Regions from separate parts of the Synechococcus sp. RS9902 genome, predicted to be linked through region 1. Evidence: predicted binding sites of a transcription regulator. Region 1 holds the regulator's gene; each other region holds the start of a gene.
What was found. Region 1 encodes NtcA, which controls nitrogen genes in cyanobacteria. Its sites were predicted from a motif close to GTANCNNNNGNTAC; they were not measured.
Positions count from the first base shown of each region.

Region 2: the regulator NtcA is predicted to act here: its motif matches at 3,134-3,147, upstream of glnA (type I glutamate--ammonia ligase).
Region 3: the regulator NtcA is predicted to act here: its motif matches at 2,332-2,345, upstream of SynRS9902_RS08590 (DUF4278 domain-containing protein).

Region 1 is NZ_CP047949.1:270,250-275,301, reverse strand. Features, by position in the region: gene dcd (dCTP deaminase) at 1-255, opposite strand, end outside; gene SynRS9902_RS01310 (cob(I)yrinic acid a,c-diamide adenosyltransferase) at 255-854, opposite strand; gene rph (ribonuclease PH) at 1,000-1,743, shown strand; gene ntcA (global nitrogen regulator NtcA) at 1,802-2,518, shown strand; gene SynRS9902_RS01295 (DUF3084 domain-containing protein) at 2,546-3,697, shown strand; gene SynRS9902_RS01290 (resolvase) at 3,694-4,140, shown strand; gene SynRS9902_RS01285 (DUF3146 family protein) at 4,118-4,375, opposite strand; gene pth (aminoacyl-tRNA hydrolase) at 4,375-4,992, opposite strand; gene SynRS9902_RS01275 (TatA/E family twin arginine-targeting protein translocase) at 5,007-5,052, opposite strand, start outside.
Region 2 is NZ_CP047949.1:1,473,866-1,478,917, reverse strand. Features, by position in the region: gene SynRS9902_RS08100 (hypothetical protein) at 1-56, shown strand, start outside; gene SynRS9902_RS08095 (copper-binding protein) at 94-384, opposite strand; gene SynRS9902_RS08090 (class I SAM-dependent methyltransferase) at 459-1,532, opposite strand; gene glnA (type I glutamate--ammonia ligase) at 1,647-3,068, opposite strand; gene SynRS9902_RS08080 (allophycocyanin subunit beta) at 3,275-3,799, shown strand; gene SynRS9902_RS08075 (alanine--glyoxylate aminotransferase family protein) at 3,907-5,052, shown strand, end outside.
Region 3 is NZ_CP047949.1:1,560,775-1,565,826, forward strand. Features, by position in the region: gene SynRS9902_RS08565 (hypothetical protein) at 607-798, opposite strand; gene SynRS9902_RS13525 (hypothetical protein) at 1,033-1,221, shown strand; gene SynRS9902_RS08570 (hypothetical protein) at 1,331-1,543, shown strand; gene SynRS9902_RS08575 (DUF2973 domain-containing protein) at 1,608-1,808, shown strand; gene SynRS9902_RS08580 (hypothetical protein) at 1,894-2,076, shown strand; gene SynRS9902_RS08585 (hypothetical protein) at 2,076-2,219, shown strand; gene SynRS9902_RS08590 (DUF4278 domain-containing protein) at 2,425-2,592, shown strand; gene SynRS9902_RS08600 (hypothetical protein) at 4,079-4,225, opposite strand; gene SynRS9902_RS08605 (hypothetical protein) at 4,656-4,838, shown strand; gene SynRS9902_RS08610 (FAD-dependent oxidoreductase) at 4,841-5,052, opposite strand, start outside.

The DNA.
Region 1 (5,052 bases):
ATCCTCATGAAGGGGAGTGGGTTCGAGGTTGGCAGGGTTGAACCGCTTGGGATTCATCACCGTGCCCGGAACATGCCGGAAGATCAGAAATTCCTGGGGAGAAAGGCGTAGGTCGTAGCCGTAGGAGGAGCAACCAAAACTCAGCACTGGCCGCAGCTTCTGCTCCGGCTCCAGGTGACGGACCAGACCACTCTGGAATGGCTCGATCATTCCCTGCCCGGCCTGTTCAGTGATCCAGCGATCGCACTTGAGCATCAGAAACCTCGGCGCAACTCCGTGACTTGATCTGCCATCTCCACCACACCGGCGGGGATTGCAGGTCCAGTGATGATCACATCCATCGAAGCGGGCCGCTGCTCAAGGGCTGCAATCACGTCCGCTTCATCCAGGTATCCGAAGGCCACTGCAAGGCCGATTTCATCCAACACCAGCTGGTCGAGATCTCCCTGGATCAGATGCTGGCGGCAGATGGACCAAACCTCAGCCACCGCCTCTGCGCCACCGGGATGCCCCGGCGAGGAGAGGCAGAGGGGCACTGCCGGCCGCAGCCAGACGAGGCCTCCGCAGAGCTGCACCCGGCCGGCCGGTCCCTGCTGCACGCCGCCTTTGAGGAACTGACTGATCAGAACACGACTGCCCAAGCCTGCAGCTCGCATGGCCTGGCTGAGAACACTGGCGAAACTGCCTCGATAAGGCGCCGTATGCACTTGCAGCTGCCCTTCGGGAGCCACCAGATGTAGGGGTGGCGGATCAGAGACGGCAGGCAAGGGCCTCAGGCCCGCCCGCTGCAAGGCCTGCTGATCCCGATCCAGGGAATTCGGGAAGGATTGGGGGTCGGCGAGGCTTGTGGTCATCACGGAAGCATCTGTCCGGGCGACCCCGGCAAGACCTTGAATGTAGCGGCGAGATCACATTCCACAAGGGGATTGACACCACCCATGGTGTTTGGACAGGGCGAGAACCAACCGCCTGCGAGGCTTGACGAACTGCACACCACCGATGAGCCAATCCCCTGAACAACGCACTGATGGCCGTCGCCCGCAACAGTTGCGACCGTTCTCGGTGACCTGGAATCCGATGGGGTTTGCCTTGAGCTCCCTTGTGGTTCATACAGGCCGAACCGCGGTTCTCTGCAGCGTTTGCTTGGAGGACAAGGTCCCCAGCTGGCGCAAGGGAGAAGGGTTGGGATGGCTCAGCGCCGAATACCGGTTGCTGCCCGGATCCACCCCACAGCGGCAATCACGAGAGCTGATGAAACTCTCGGGTCGCACCCAGGAAATTCAGCGGCTGATCGGCCGAAGCCTGCGCGCCGTGATCGACATGGAGCGCCTAGGGGAGCGCACCTTGCTGATCGACTGCGACGTGATCCAAGCGGACGCCGGCACCCGGACGGCCTCGATCACCGGAGCATGGCTCGCCCTGGACCAGGCCTGCCGATCACTGGTGGAGCAAGGAGTCCTGGAGCAATCGCCCCTGATCGATCAGGTAGCGGCCGTATCCGTGGGCTTGGTTGATGGCCACGCCCTGCTGGATCTGGACTACAGCGAAGACAGCCGAGCTGAGGTGGACCTGAACGTTGTGCAGGCCGGCGATGGCCGTTTGCTGGAAATCCAAGGCACTGCGGAGGGAGCACCATTCAGCCGCAAGCAACTCAATGAACTGCTGGATCTGGCTGAGCCGGGATTGTCATCCCTGATGCAGGCACAACGCCAGGCCGCAGGCGAACACAGCATTAATAGGTAATAACCGCTACATGGCAAGCATCGCTTGCTCCGTAGCTTCGCTTCACCAGGGGGTTGTCATGACCAGTAGCCGAGGTTTCAGCCGATACACCCCGCAAATGGTGGCTCCAGCTCCCAGCGCAGAACCGGCCAACCGTTCCCTTCTGGAGATCATTAGGGATCTCGATGGCGCCAGCAGTGAACTGGTGGATCGCAACAAGACCATCTTCTTCCCCGGAGATCCCGCAGAACGGGTGTATTTGATCCGCCGGGGAGCTGTTCGTCTGTCCCGCGTCTACGAATCGGGGGAAGAGATCACCGTGGCCCTGCTGCGCGAGAACAGCCTCTTCGGGGTGCTGTCGTTGTTGACTGGTCAACGGTCCGACCGCTTCTATCACGCTGTGGCCTTCACCCGGGTTGAAATGGTGACGGCACCAGCGACCTCCGTGAAGGCCGCCATCGAAGCCGACACCAGCGTTGGCCTGCGCTTGCTTCAGGGTCTCTCCAGCCGGATTCTGCAGACCGAGACAATGATTGAAACCCTCACCCATCGGGACATGTCATCCCGGCTGGTGAGCTTCCTGCTGGTGCTTTGCAGGGACTTCGGCGTGGCCGATGAGCTGGGCATCACCATCGACCTGCGCCTGTCCCATCAGGCCATCGCTGAAGCAATTGGCTCAACACGCGTCACAATCACGCGTCTGCTGGGAGACTTGCGTCAATCCGGTCTGGTTCAGATTGACCGCAAGAAAATCACGGTTCTGGATCCGATCGCGCTGGCCAAACGCTTCAGCTAGGCCTGCCATCGCCCGACTTGTGCAGCGATGAGCGGCTGGGCACTGATTCTGGTTCTGTTGGTGCTCGGGGGCGTGCTGTCGACCCTGGGCGACCGCTTGGGCAGCCGCGTCGGCAAAGCGCGACTGAGTTTGTTCAGCATGCGCCCACGGCGCACCGCAGTGTTGATCACGGTGTTGACCGGCAGCCTGATCAGCGCACTCTCACTTGGCCTGATGCTTCTGGTGAGCCGGCAGTTGCGGGTGGGCCTGTTTGAACTGGATGCCCTACAGGAGAAACTCCAAGACAGCCGTCAGCAGCTAAAGGCAGCCGAGCGGGAACGGGACAAGACCCAAACGGAAACCAAACGGATCGCCATTGAGCTCGAGCAATCACAGCAACGGGCCAACACCCTGCGCCTCGAACTGGCTCCTCTTCAGAAGGAGCTGGCCCAACTCGAAGCCGAACGTGAACGCCTTAGCCAGGACATCGCCTCCCGCGATGCGGACATCGAGCGCACGGAAGCCGAACTCAACAGCGTTCGCAGCCGCATCCGAGCCGGTGAGAAGGAACTCAAAGAACTGGAACGCAATCTGGTCGCCTTACGGCGTGGATCGGTGGTGATCAGCAGCGGACAGACCTTGGCAAGAGCAACGGTTCGACTCGATGCTCCGGACCAGGCCAAACAGGCTGTCGACAGGCTGTTGCAGGAGGCCAATCTCAACGCATACGGGAAAGTGCGACCTGGCGAGGCACCCGAACGCCAGTTGATCCGCGTTCCGCGCAGCGATGTGGAACGCCTGCAAAGCATCATCCGCAAACCGGAGACCTGGGTGATCTCGCTGCGCTCAGCCACCAATGTGCTGCGGGGCGAAACAGCTGTGTATGCCTTCCCCGAGGTGCGTCCGAACCGGCCGGTAACCCAACGCGGAGACTTGCTGGCCACCACCACACTGCAACCCGATGAACGCACTCCAGAGGGCATTCGCACACGGTTGAACCTTCTCCTGGCCTCGGCCTATGCCGAAGTGCAGCGGCGGGGATCCCTGACCGAAGGCCTTCAGTTCGATGGATCAGCCCTCTCCCAACTGGCCCAGACCCTGATGGAAGGGCCCAGCCAAAGCGTGGTCTTGGACGTGATTTCCGCAGGGGTCAGCGACAGTGCCGATCCTGTCGTCGTCACCATTGAGGCCTCCCCATGAAACGGGTGGCCGTTCTCGATCCAGGCCGCTGCAAATGTGGTCTTGTGCTGGCCGATCTTCAGCTCGGCCTCGTGCGCGAAGGGCATGTGCTGGCCCCAGAGGCCGTCGAACCCTGGTTGGAGCAGTGGAATCAAGACCAAGCTCTCGATCGCATCCTGATCGGCGATGGCACGGGAAGCCGAGCCTGGATCCAGCGACTGGAACGGCTGGGCCATCTCACTGTGGTTCCGGAGCAGGGAACAACCCTGAGGGCGAGACAGCGTTACTGGGCGCTGTGGCCGGCTCGAGGTTGGCGACGGATGCTGCCAGCAGGACTGCGCATTCCACCGGTGGATCTGGATGCTGTTGCAGCTTTGGTGATGCTTGAGGAGCACCTGCAATGCCGCCTGAAATGGCCTGAGCCTGATCCCACGTTCTCGCTCAGAACCTGGCCCGGACCATGAAGGTGTAATCACCCCCCGGTTCCAGCCTGTAATCAGAACGCACCAGAAACCGGCGCAGGGCATCCTCGATCAGGGCACGTCCCAGGGATGGCTCCACCACCAGTTCACCGCGATCAAAGGCCCAGGAAAACTGCCACTCAAACCCTCCAGCAGAAACTTCACCCTCCACGCACTTGGCTTGAAAACACTGGCGGAGCACCCGCAAATGGGCCGTTGTCGCCGGAAGTGCCGGCATCAGTCGTCCGACTCCAGGTCATAGCGGAACCCGTTGATCCAGGTTCCAGCGCGCTCAAAGCTCTGGCGCTGAAGACGTTGAATTCCATCCAGAACAGCATCGAGAACAGCGCCCACACAGGGTTGCTCCGCCTTGCTGAACGGACCAAGGACATGGGACACCGTTCGGGCGCGGCGTTCTGCAGGGTTCTCAGCCGGCGCACCAATGCCGATCCGCAGCCTGGGGAACGCCTGGGTTCCGAGATGCTGAATGGTGCTGCGCAAACCGTTGTGCCCGCCGGCACTGCCCTGGGCCCGCAACCGCAAACGACCCAGCGGAAGATCCATGTCGTCCACCAGCACCAGCAATTGGTGAGGCTCCAGGCCAAACCAATCGAGAGCCGCACGAATGGCACGACCGCTGTCATTCATATAGGTCTGAGGCATTAGCAAGCGCAGCCGCTGCTCACCACCCCCTGTATCGGCTGCAAGACCGTGCAACTTGGCCTGCTGACGAAAACTGAAACCAGAGCGCTCACCCAAAAGCTCGAGGGCCATGAAGCCGATGTTGTGACGGGTACCGGCGTATTTCGCACCCGGATTTCCCAGACCCACCACCAGCTTGAGATCAGTGGTCATACCGCTGGAACGACTCAGTCGCTGGGGGGAAGTTCTTCAACCGGCTTCGCAGCCTCACCG
Region 2 (5,052 bases), 1.2 Mb from region 1:
CCTTACGCTTCGGAGGAGCTGGCTTTGCTGTGGCCTGGCTGCTGGCACAGCTGTAAAGGCACCAGGAGATCAGCCCACCAGTTGGCGATGGGCCTAGCCAACCACCACCAGCGAATTCGAGGCCGGTGCCGATTCCTTCGTGGGTGTAACCCCCGCGGGCAGTGCCATGTCCTGACCGCGAAGCCAGGCATTGTGCAGGGCTCGCCTGCGGCGATCTTCAGACAACACCAAACGATCGGCTGCAGCCTGAGGACTTTCCCCAGGCATCACGGCCGTGCGCAGGCAGATACCGAACCCATGGGCTTCGACCTGCACATGGCCTTCCATCAGCACCACCTGGAATGTCCAGCCCTGAAGCCAACGCAGCCGGAAGGGATTGGTCATGACGTTCCCTTCGGGATTCAGCACACCCTATGGCTCGCAGCCGTTCGTGCAAGGGATGCTGTCAGGGAATCCCCTCAGCTGGCCTCTGCGATGGGTTTGCGTGCCGACCAGACCCGCGTCATGAAGTGGGTTTCCGCGGTGATGCCTTCGAACCCTGCAGCTGAGAGGCGGGCGTCGATGTCGTCGCCGATGTAGTCGCGGTAGTAAGGCTCATGGAAGACGCGCCGGAAGTTCTCCATCACGGAGGCGAACTTGGCTGAATCGGCCATCTGCACAGAGTCGGCAAGCACGAACACACCACCGGGTTCAAGCACCCGCCAGGCGTCGTTGAGCACGTTCTGGCGGGCATCCGCCGGAAGTTCGTGCAGCAGGAACACACTGGTGACGGCCTGAACCGATTCATCAGCCAAGGGCAGTGATTCCCCGTTGGCACGGATCAGCTGAACCAGCGATGCATCGCCGTCATTCAGCCAGCGGTTGGCTTGACGCAGGTACGACTCGGAGAGATCGGTTCCGATCAGTTGCGCGTGGGGAACGGCAGCGCGGATCTGCTGCAGGGTCCGGCCAGTGCCGGTAGCCACATCGAGAATCTTGAGGGAACCCGGAGCACGGTCTGCGAAGTGCTTCAAGCCGCGTTTCAGGGGAGCCAAAACCCTGCGTCGCATGGCATCGGCGGTGCCATTGAAGAGGATCTCCACCTGCAGGTCGTAAAGACCAGCAGAATGGTCACTCAAGTAGCCGTCGGTTTGATGGTGAAAATTCTGGAGGTAGTACTCGGGGTAGAGCGCTTTTTCAGTTTCCTTAGGCAGATCCCGCACATTGCGCTCGCGGCGTCGATCCCAGGTGGAGGGAAGATCCATCCAAACCTGCGGGTAGCGGCTGACCCAGTCGAGCCAGGGTGCATCAAACAACAACTGCTCGGGGTAGATCCCCAGTTCGGCGTCCTGCCAGTCCTGTTCCTGGAGTTTCCTCATATCCAGCTGCAGCTCTCCAAGAACTTCGGCGGACACGGGCTCCGTTTTCGGCACCGCATCCGGCGCCAACAGCTCCATCAGCTTGGTGCTCAGCTCCTTGTGGGCCAGGCCCGCGATGCTTTTGCCTTGCTGAAGCGTTTGGTACGCAAGCTTGCTCAGGGGCGTTGACGCCATCGCGGATTCAGACAACGACCCCATTCCAACGAATGAGGCGCACAATCGCGTGGCCAGCAGTCCACAAAAAAACCCGCCTCCTTGGAGGCGGGTCGTGGGATGCACGGACGCTGATCAAGCGTCGTAGTACATGGTGAATTCGTGGGGGTGAGGCCGCTGTCGCAGCTGCTGCACCTCCTCGTACTTCAGGTCGATCCAGTTGTCGATGAAGTCGTCGCTGAACACACCGCCGGCGGTGAGGAAGCCGCGATCGGCATTCAACGCTTCCAGGGCACCGTTGAGAGATGCGGGAACCGTGGCGATCTTCGAGAGCTCTTCAGCCGGAAGTTCGAACAGGTCGCGATCTTCGCCATCGCCGGGATCGATCTGGTTCTTGATGCCGTCAAGACCAGCCATCATCATGGCGCTGAAGGCCAGATAAGGGTTGGCGAGGGCATCGCCGGAGCGGAACTCGAGGCGCTTGGCCTTCGGGCTCGGGCCGGTGAGCGGGATCCGCACGGCGGCAGATCGGTTGCCCTCGGAGTAGACGAGGTTCACCGGGGCTTCGAAACCGGGCACCAGACGCTTGTAGCTGTTGGTGGTGGGGTTGGTGAAGGCCAGGAAGGCGGGGGCGTGCTTGAGGATGCCACCGATGTACCAGCGGGCCGTCTGCGAGAGGTTGGCGTAGGTGCCTTCGCCGAAGAACAGGGGCTGACCGCCTTTCCAGAGGCTCTGGTGCACGTGCATGCCGGAGCCGTTGTCGTTGAAGACCGGCTTGGGCATGAAGGTGGCCGTTTTGCCGTACTTCTTGGCCACGTTGCGCACTACGTACTTGTACGTCATCACGTTGTCGGCGGCCTGGATCAGCTCAGCAAATTTCATGCCGAGTTCGTGCTGACCCGCGCCTGCCACCTCGTGGTGGTGCTTCTCGGTGGGAATGCCCAGCTGACCCATCAGCAGGAGCATCTCGGAGCGGATGTCCTGGGCGGTGTCGTTGGGAGCGACAGGGAAGTAGCCCTCCTTTTCCTGAATCTTGTAGGCGAGGTTGCCGCCTTCTTCGATCCGTCCGGTGTTCCAGCCCGCTTCGATCGTGTCGACGCTGTAGAAGGAACCCCCTTCAGCCGAGTTGTAGCGGACGTCGTCGAAGAGGAAGAACTCCGGCTCAGGTCCGAAGAAGGCCATGTCGGCCAGTCCGGTGCTGGCCAGATGATTCAGTGCCCGTTGGGCCAGGGCGCGGGGGCAGCGCTCGTAGGGCTGGCCGGTGCGTGGCTCCTGAATCGAGCAGATCATGCTCAGGGTTTTGTGCCGGTAGAAGGGGTCCACCCAGGCCGTGTTGGCGTCCGGCACCATGGCCATGTCGGAGGCCTGGATGCCTTTCCAGCCGCGGATGGATGAGCCGTCAAAAGCCAGGCCCTCAGTGAAGGATTCTTCCTCCAGCAGATCGGTGCACACCGTCAGGTGCTGCCACTTGCCGTGCAGATCGGTGAATTTGAGGTCGATCAGTTCGATGCCTTCGTCCTTGATCTGGCGCAGGACGTCCTGGGGGGATTTCGACATAAGAAGGGACTGCTCGACTGAATTGTGCAGTCATGTGACCGTATACAGCCACAAGACACCATTTTGTATCAAGGGGTACGTTTCGGCTGCTGGAAGGCGACTGCGTAACCGTTTCTGTCAACTTGGCTGAAATGCAGGCATGCCAAAGGATCTGCCCGCCTCAACGGTGTTAGCTTCCGCTGGGGATCCTCTGGAGATTCAGGGACATGCGCGATGCAATCAGCGGTCTGATCGGTCGTTACGACCAGCTGGGTCGCTATTTCGACCGCCCGGCGATCGACAGCATCAATGTGTATCTGGATGAATCCGCGCTGCGGATTCAGGCCGTAGAGCTGATCAACGGATCCTCGGCCGAGATTGTGCGTGAGGCCAGCCAGCGCCTGTTCCGGGATGAACCCGACCTGTTGCTGCCTGGCGGCAACGCCTACACCACCCGTCGGCTCGCCGCCTGCCTGCGGGATATGGACTATTTCCTGCGTTACGCCAGCTACGCCCTGGTGGCAGGTGACTCCACGATCCTCAATGAGCGTGTGCTGAACGGACTCGACGACACCTACAAGAGTCTCGGCGTTCCCACCGGCCCAACGGTCCGCAGCATCGTTCTGCTGGGAGAGGTTGTTTCCGAGATGCTTCTGGCCAACGGTGCTGCATCCGATCAGCTCGCCACCGTTCTTCAGCCGTTTGATCACCTGGCCAAGGGCCTGGGTGAAACCAATGTGCGCCAGCGCTGATCCAGCACGCTCAACGCAAGATCTGAACAGATTGCAATCAAGCCTCCCTCACCCCTTCCAAGGGGCGTGACTGCGTAGGCTCAATACTCGAACCAATCAACAGGGCTTTGGCGACGACGAACTCACTCCTTTCTGTTGACGATCGTCACCGCAAAGCCTTTGCACCGATCGGCACACCCGACCGCCTCCTGCTTGGACCAGGCCCCTCCAACGCCCATCCAACAGTTCTTAAGGCTCTGTCGCGAACCCCGATTGGTCACCTTGATCCTCTCTATGTGGATCTGATGGGCGAAGTGCAGGAACTGCTGCGTTACGCCTGGCAAACGGATAACCGCCTCACGCTTCCGATGAGCGGCACCGGCAGTGCTGCCATGGAGGCAACCATCGCCAACACCGTCGAGCCTGGAGACACCGTTCTGGTGGCGGTGAAGGGATATTTCGGCCTGCGACTGGCTGACATGGCCGGCCGCTATCGCGCTGAGGTGAAAACCATTGAAAAGCCCTGGGGTGAGTGGTTTTCCCTCGATGAGCTTGAAGCTGCCCTGATTGAGCACAAGCCCGCCATCCTGGCGATGGTTCATGCCGAAACCTCAACGGGTGTCTGCCAACCCATGGAGGCCATTGGCGACCTCTGCCGGAAGCATGATTGCCTTCTGCTGCTCGACACCGTCACCTCTCTGGGGGGCGTTCCGCTCTACATCGATGAGTGGAAAGTCGATCTTGCCTACAGCTGCAGCCAGAAGGGCCTGAGCTGCCCTCCCGGTCTCGGACCCTTCACCATGGGCCCCCGTGCTGAGGCCAAGATGACAGCCCGTCAGGGCAAGGTGCCCAACTGGTATCTGGACGTCTCCTTGTTGAACCAATACTGGGGCAGCGACCGCGTCTATCACCACACCGCGCCGGTCAACATGAATTTCGGCATGCGTGAGGCCCTGCGTCTCCTTGCTGAAGAAGGTCTCGACCAGGCCTGGGCACGCCATCGCAGCAATGCGGAGATGCTCTGGAACGGGCTGGAAAGTCTCGGCCTTTCGATGCATGTGCCGGCCGAGCGGCGACTGCCCACCCTCACCACAGTTCGCATCCCTGAAGGTGTGGATGGCAAGGCCTTCAGTCAGCACCTGCTCAACAACCACGGCATTGAAGTTGGTGGTGGACTCGGCAGCCTGGCCGGCAAAATCTGGCGCATCGGCCTGATGGGCTACAACTCCACCCCTGAAAACGTGAACCGTCTGCTCAACCTGTTTGAGACAGAG
Region 3 (5,052 bases), 1.2 Mb from region 1:
GACTTTGCCTTGCTCGCGGGTGCCTTCCTATTAGGGCTTGGAGCCTTAGAAGCAGTCCTTAATTTCTTCGGCTTCTAGGCCTTTCTAGTAGCAGAAGGAGATGAGATGGGCTCCTGAGGCGAGTTGAGACTTTTTCTAAGACCGAAGAAATCCCATAGGGTGCCGATATGGGCATCCATCCAGCCGATCAACCGCTCCTTGAGCAGCAAGAGGAGGACAGCTTTGAGGCTTGGCAGAAGCGCAGAGCAAAAGAAGCGGAAGAGCCTTGGGCCTTCCCCGACGATGGAGCTGGATCTACAGAGGCTTCCTGAGATTGCTCCGCTAGTGAATCTTCAAGCGCGTCGAGCGCGGCGGCTTTGAGCTGAATCCAAAGGAGATTCCTCTGAGATCGTTGTTATGGCGTTCAATGGACAGGCGAGAGCACGAAAAGGAGCGTGCTTGCCTTCCAAAATGAACGAATCGATTGGCGCGCCGCCTGAGAGATGGATTGCCATAACTGAGAAAATCTTCAAACGGTCTACGGACGTATGGCTCCGAGCCGCCGATCGGCTTCCCGTACTTCACCTGATTCAAGGCCACAGGCGTGCCACCACACGGACGGGATGATCAATGGCGCAAAGGCTGATCAGAATCATTTGCAAACTCAAGGTCAGCCCAACTCAGCTCAACCCAATTAAGACCCTCCTCAATTTCTTGCTTTAGAAGTGCAGCCTCATCGTTGGCACCATCGGCGACGAGTATTAAATACTTTCTGTACTCAACCAGCCAGGCAACGAGGTTTGGAGTGCAGTTCGTCATGCTCTGCCCTTCATGCTGCATGCTAAGCAGCATCGCAACTTTGGCTGCTTAACCGTGGTGCGATGAAGGCAGGTTGCGCAAACCCAACTGTTCCCTCATCCCGTCGCCTCAGTTTGACCACCGACCTAGAGGAGGTCTGCACGAGCACGACACCCACATACTGATAACAGCCGAAAGAGATGGCACCAGTAGCAAAAAAGGATATTTACTCACCTCAGCCATGGTTATCACCCGATGGTCCACTGTGGAGGTGAACCTTGGACCGAGGACTCAACGACAAATCTCAACGACGCAATATCGGAGCTTGAGGCCCGAATCGCCAATCCACGTCATTGGAGCAAAGAAGAGAATGAGCAGAACATCGAAAAGCTGCGTCAGCTCAACTTCCAAAAGCAACTTTTGATCGACTACGCCCAGAAGTAGACAACGCACCTGGGGATAGAGGCTGGTCACCCGCAGCTGACAGGCCAACCCCACTAGAAGCTATCCATGGATTCCCACACCACGGGTCTCCTTCATGGAGGAGGCTCCAATGGCTGAACGTTCAATGCGAAGTCGGCTCACCTACAGCGGTGCAACAAGTCGAACCTATGCAGAGTCTTTGCATTGGGGCATTAGATGGGAAGGGCTGCCCAGCAACTGGTTCAGCCGCTATGGGCGCTGGGCGGAAGCAGAAGAATGCCTGGCCCGCCTTGACTACCTGGAGCGGGAATATGCGGGGGAGGCAAAGCAGGGCCGCAAGTAGCGATTAGCAACCCCAGACAGCGATAGCAGTGGTTAACGTTTCTTAACATCGCATTGAAGAGGCAGTGATCGCAGGTCTTTTCCCAATCGCTTACGCAGCTGTCTTGACGTACTTGCTCTTGCAGGCTTTTCGGATGATGCGCCCATCGTCGGCCTCTAAACCCAGCACATCGAACGACCGAACAGGTCTCAAAACCACACACCCAGAACTGCTTGATGAGAACGGTGAGGTGACCAACGAGGAGCTTTGGGCTGTTCGCTTCTAGGACGAAGGTTTGGTTCTCCCTGAGGCATGAGCATCGAATTCTGGATTTAGCCAGTAGGGTCCGATGACTCTCAGGTCAGCCTCACGTGAATCGTCACCCGAATCTGGCCTTTTTTGGCGGCACCGTGATCATCGCAATCATGGTTATTGCTGCTTTCGCCAACGTCGCCATCGCTGGCGGTTGCTCTTACAGCAAGTCCAAATCAGCCGATGCAACAACCGAAGAGATCAAATGCACAGGCGATAAAAATGCTGAGGTTGAAGCCTGATGACTGACTATTCATCAGCCATCACTGCACTCATCATCGTGACCGTGGTGATCTCTGCGGCAGTCGTTTACGTCCTGGCTCAGCCCACTGACCTGCCGAGATACAAGGAGAACGATCCGAGATCTAAGGAGGACGACCGCTGAACGTCGATCATCTTTGGCGTTCCCAGGAGCTGAAAGCCCCCTCTACCGGCTGGGCTCCTGAAACCAGGCAAGGCTGTAAACCCAGAGATCAACTTAGGCGTATAATTTATTTGTAGCAATCGATACACAACGTTCACCTCTTTCCAAGGGGCGCAGACACTCCAAGCCACGGAACGGGGACTTGGAATTTTCTGAGGAACCAACCATGACTGCTCTTCTCTACAGAGGTCACTCCTACGAAGCTCCAGAAGCATCGCCCAAAGCTTGTGTCGAGCTAACCCACCGCCGCGAGCACTACAACACATGCCGCGAAGAAGTCGCTCACAATGCCCATCCAAGCCTGACCTACAGAGGCACTTCCTACACCAAGTGATCAGGGCTTAATCAAACCCCAAACCTCTGCCTTCGGCGGGGGTTTCTTTTTGCATCTGAGGCAGCTCCGAGCCTGCCAAAAGAATTGGGCTGAGATCCTGAAGCGGGCTAACCCCAATGCGGAAACCACTGGGGAAGAAGCCCCGCACGAGCAAGGCCAAGTACGGCTGCCACTGTTACCAGCTTCACTCCCGTCAGGATTCCTGCCGTTTTCCAGGTGAACAGCGATTTCGTCAGGGTGATCAATGCACATGCTCAGCCAAAGAACATCATGTGCCATTGACGAGCTGGGCTCGTAAGACTGACTGGGTCCCTTGCTCACTGGTCGACAACTGAAGACATGATCCCGAAGCTCATTTGGAGATAGCAAGCGATCAGCTCTGCCCTCTCCAAGCTGAGAGCATCAGGGGATACAGATGATGTTCTGTGTTGAACGAAGCGATGGGCCCGACATTTGGTTTCAGGAGCAGTGCTTCAAGACTGAGTTCAAGGCTTTCACCAACGCCCGAGCCAAATCGCTGAATACTTTCGGGCTCTATCGAGTCATCTACGAAAGTCCCGGCAACTCAGGTGAGGTGATGAGGATTTCAAAAGGCAAAGCGATCCTGGCTGAAGATGACCGACTCGTTGGATAAGTGCTGATGCCTAAACAGCGGAAATTCCGTGATTTGGACTGGCGCATTAAAGGCATTGCTAGAGCAAGGGTCCAGGCAATAGCCGTGTATAACGTCGTCAAGCAAGAAGCTCCCGACCGTTGGGTCAAGGAGCTTTACCTCCAAACGGAATTCAAGGCTTACCTATGTGATCGCACAAAGTCGAAGGCGCTGATGTGCACTTACATGGTGGTTGACGCGACCACTAACAAGGTGACCTCAATCGTTCGTCATGGCATGCCCCTCATCGCATAGGAGGCGAACTCGGTCAACCCTCAAATTTATAGCTCCAAATTCTCGAGAAAAGACCAACGCAATCTCATGGCCCGGCGCTGAGGAATAACTCGGAGAACTGAATAATATTTTCTCATGTCAACGCAAATTGAAACGATTGGAGTGAATGTATTTCGACGACAGATGCAACAAGTTTGATGCTTTGTCTTGCTCTTCCACCTTGATGAGCTTCCTCACAAGGCTCCATGTGTCGTGCGCAGACATTTCACCATCTTGCTCCCATTTGATGCTCGACAATTCAGCAGGAGACATCAAGAGAAGACGCTCCTTTTCAACTTAAGGAACCTGATGCCGATGTGGCCGTTGCCACCAAGTGATGTCACTTAAGACAATCAGAAGTTGGTTTGCCTTGATACAACGTTCTGCAAGAAGGCAATAAAAAAGCCTCAGCCGCATGGGCTGAAGCCAGGTGATGGGGAACAGATGAAACATACCGGCCCTGCACCCAGAATCAAGGGCTGAGGACACCACATCTGGTGGCTGGCGCAGCCTTGCCGAGGCAATGAACACCAATGAGCTCCAGCTGCCAAACCGAAAAGGTCAGTGCGAACCGAACCAGGAGCAACAGGTGCCAAGACGGATCGTCAACAACGCCAGAACGCCGAGCGCTGCAGCCACAAACGACACTCCCATCAGCTGCTGACGACGCTTCTCACTCCTGGCCTCGACCGATTGGCTCCCGTTCAACAGAAAAATCCAGACGCGCCAACTTAAGCGTTTTCAGTAACTTGCGCTACCAAGACAGGTGTTCTACCGGCGATGCTGCGGCGGCTGCGTGCGCTGAGTTGCGTGCGCGCCCTGAGATGACGGTGACGGCGACAGGGCCTTTCATACAGATCGGCGCTGTTTTTCCACGAGCGCGGGTAAGGCCAGCTGCGTTTGACCGCAGGCGAATTGGTTGTTCTACAACACCACCAAGCGTGGAGCCACAGGGCGGTCATGCCACAGATCAAACCAGTCATGGCTGCATGATGAAACCCATCGGGGCGGCGTCAAGCGCAGGCCAGCAACCTAAGCAACGCTGGTCATCCCCCCGCAGCTCTGCATGAATGAGTGATACGGCCTGTTGCCAAGTGCCCTTGGGCCGATGCAGAACGGGTGCATCGGATCAGCAGCCATGGCCAAGCGTCGCTTTGTCGAAAAGCAACCGCTCACCGAAGCGGAAGGACTGACCGCCCTGATCATGATGGGGGTGGGGCTCACCCTGGGTGGCATCAGCGTGACCATCCTGATGGCGCTGAATGCCTCAGCAGCAGGGTCTTGGCAGGAACTCTGGCTTTCAGGTCAACTGAATTTCTGAGCTCAGGCCAACCAAGGCCAACGGATCCCGAACGCCTCCAGGGGGTCCATCACGAGCTTGTTCAGGGCTCGGCCCAACAGCACCTGGGGTTCTTCCGGACGGATCGGACGCACCGGATGCTGTGGGCAATTCGCAGCATTCGCCCCTTTCACCACCCCACTACGCACCAGTGCATTAGCTGCCATAAGGCCGCAGACGTAGGCCCGTTCCTGGC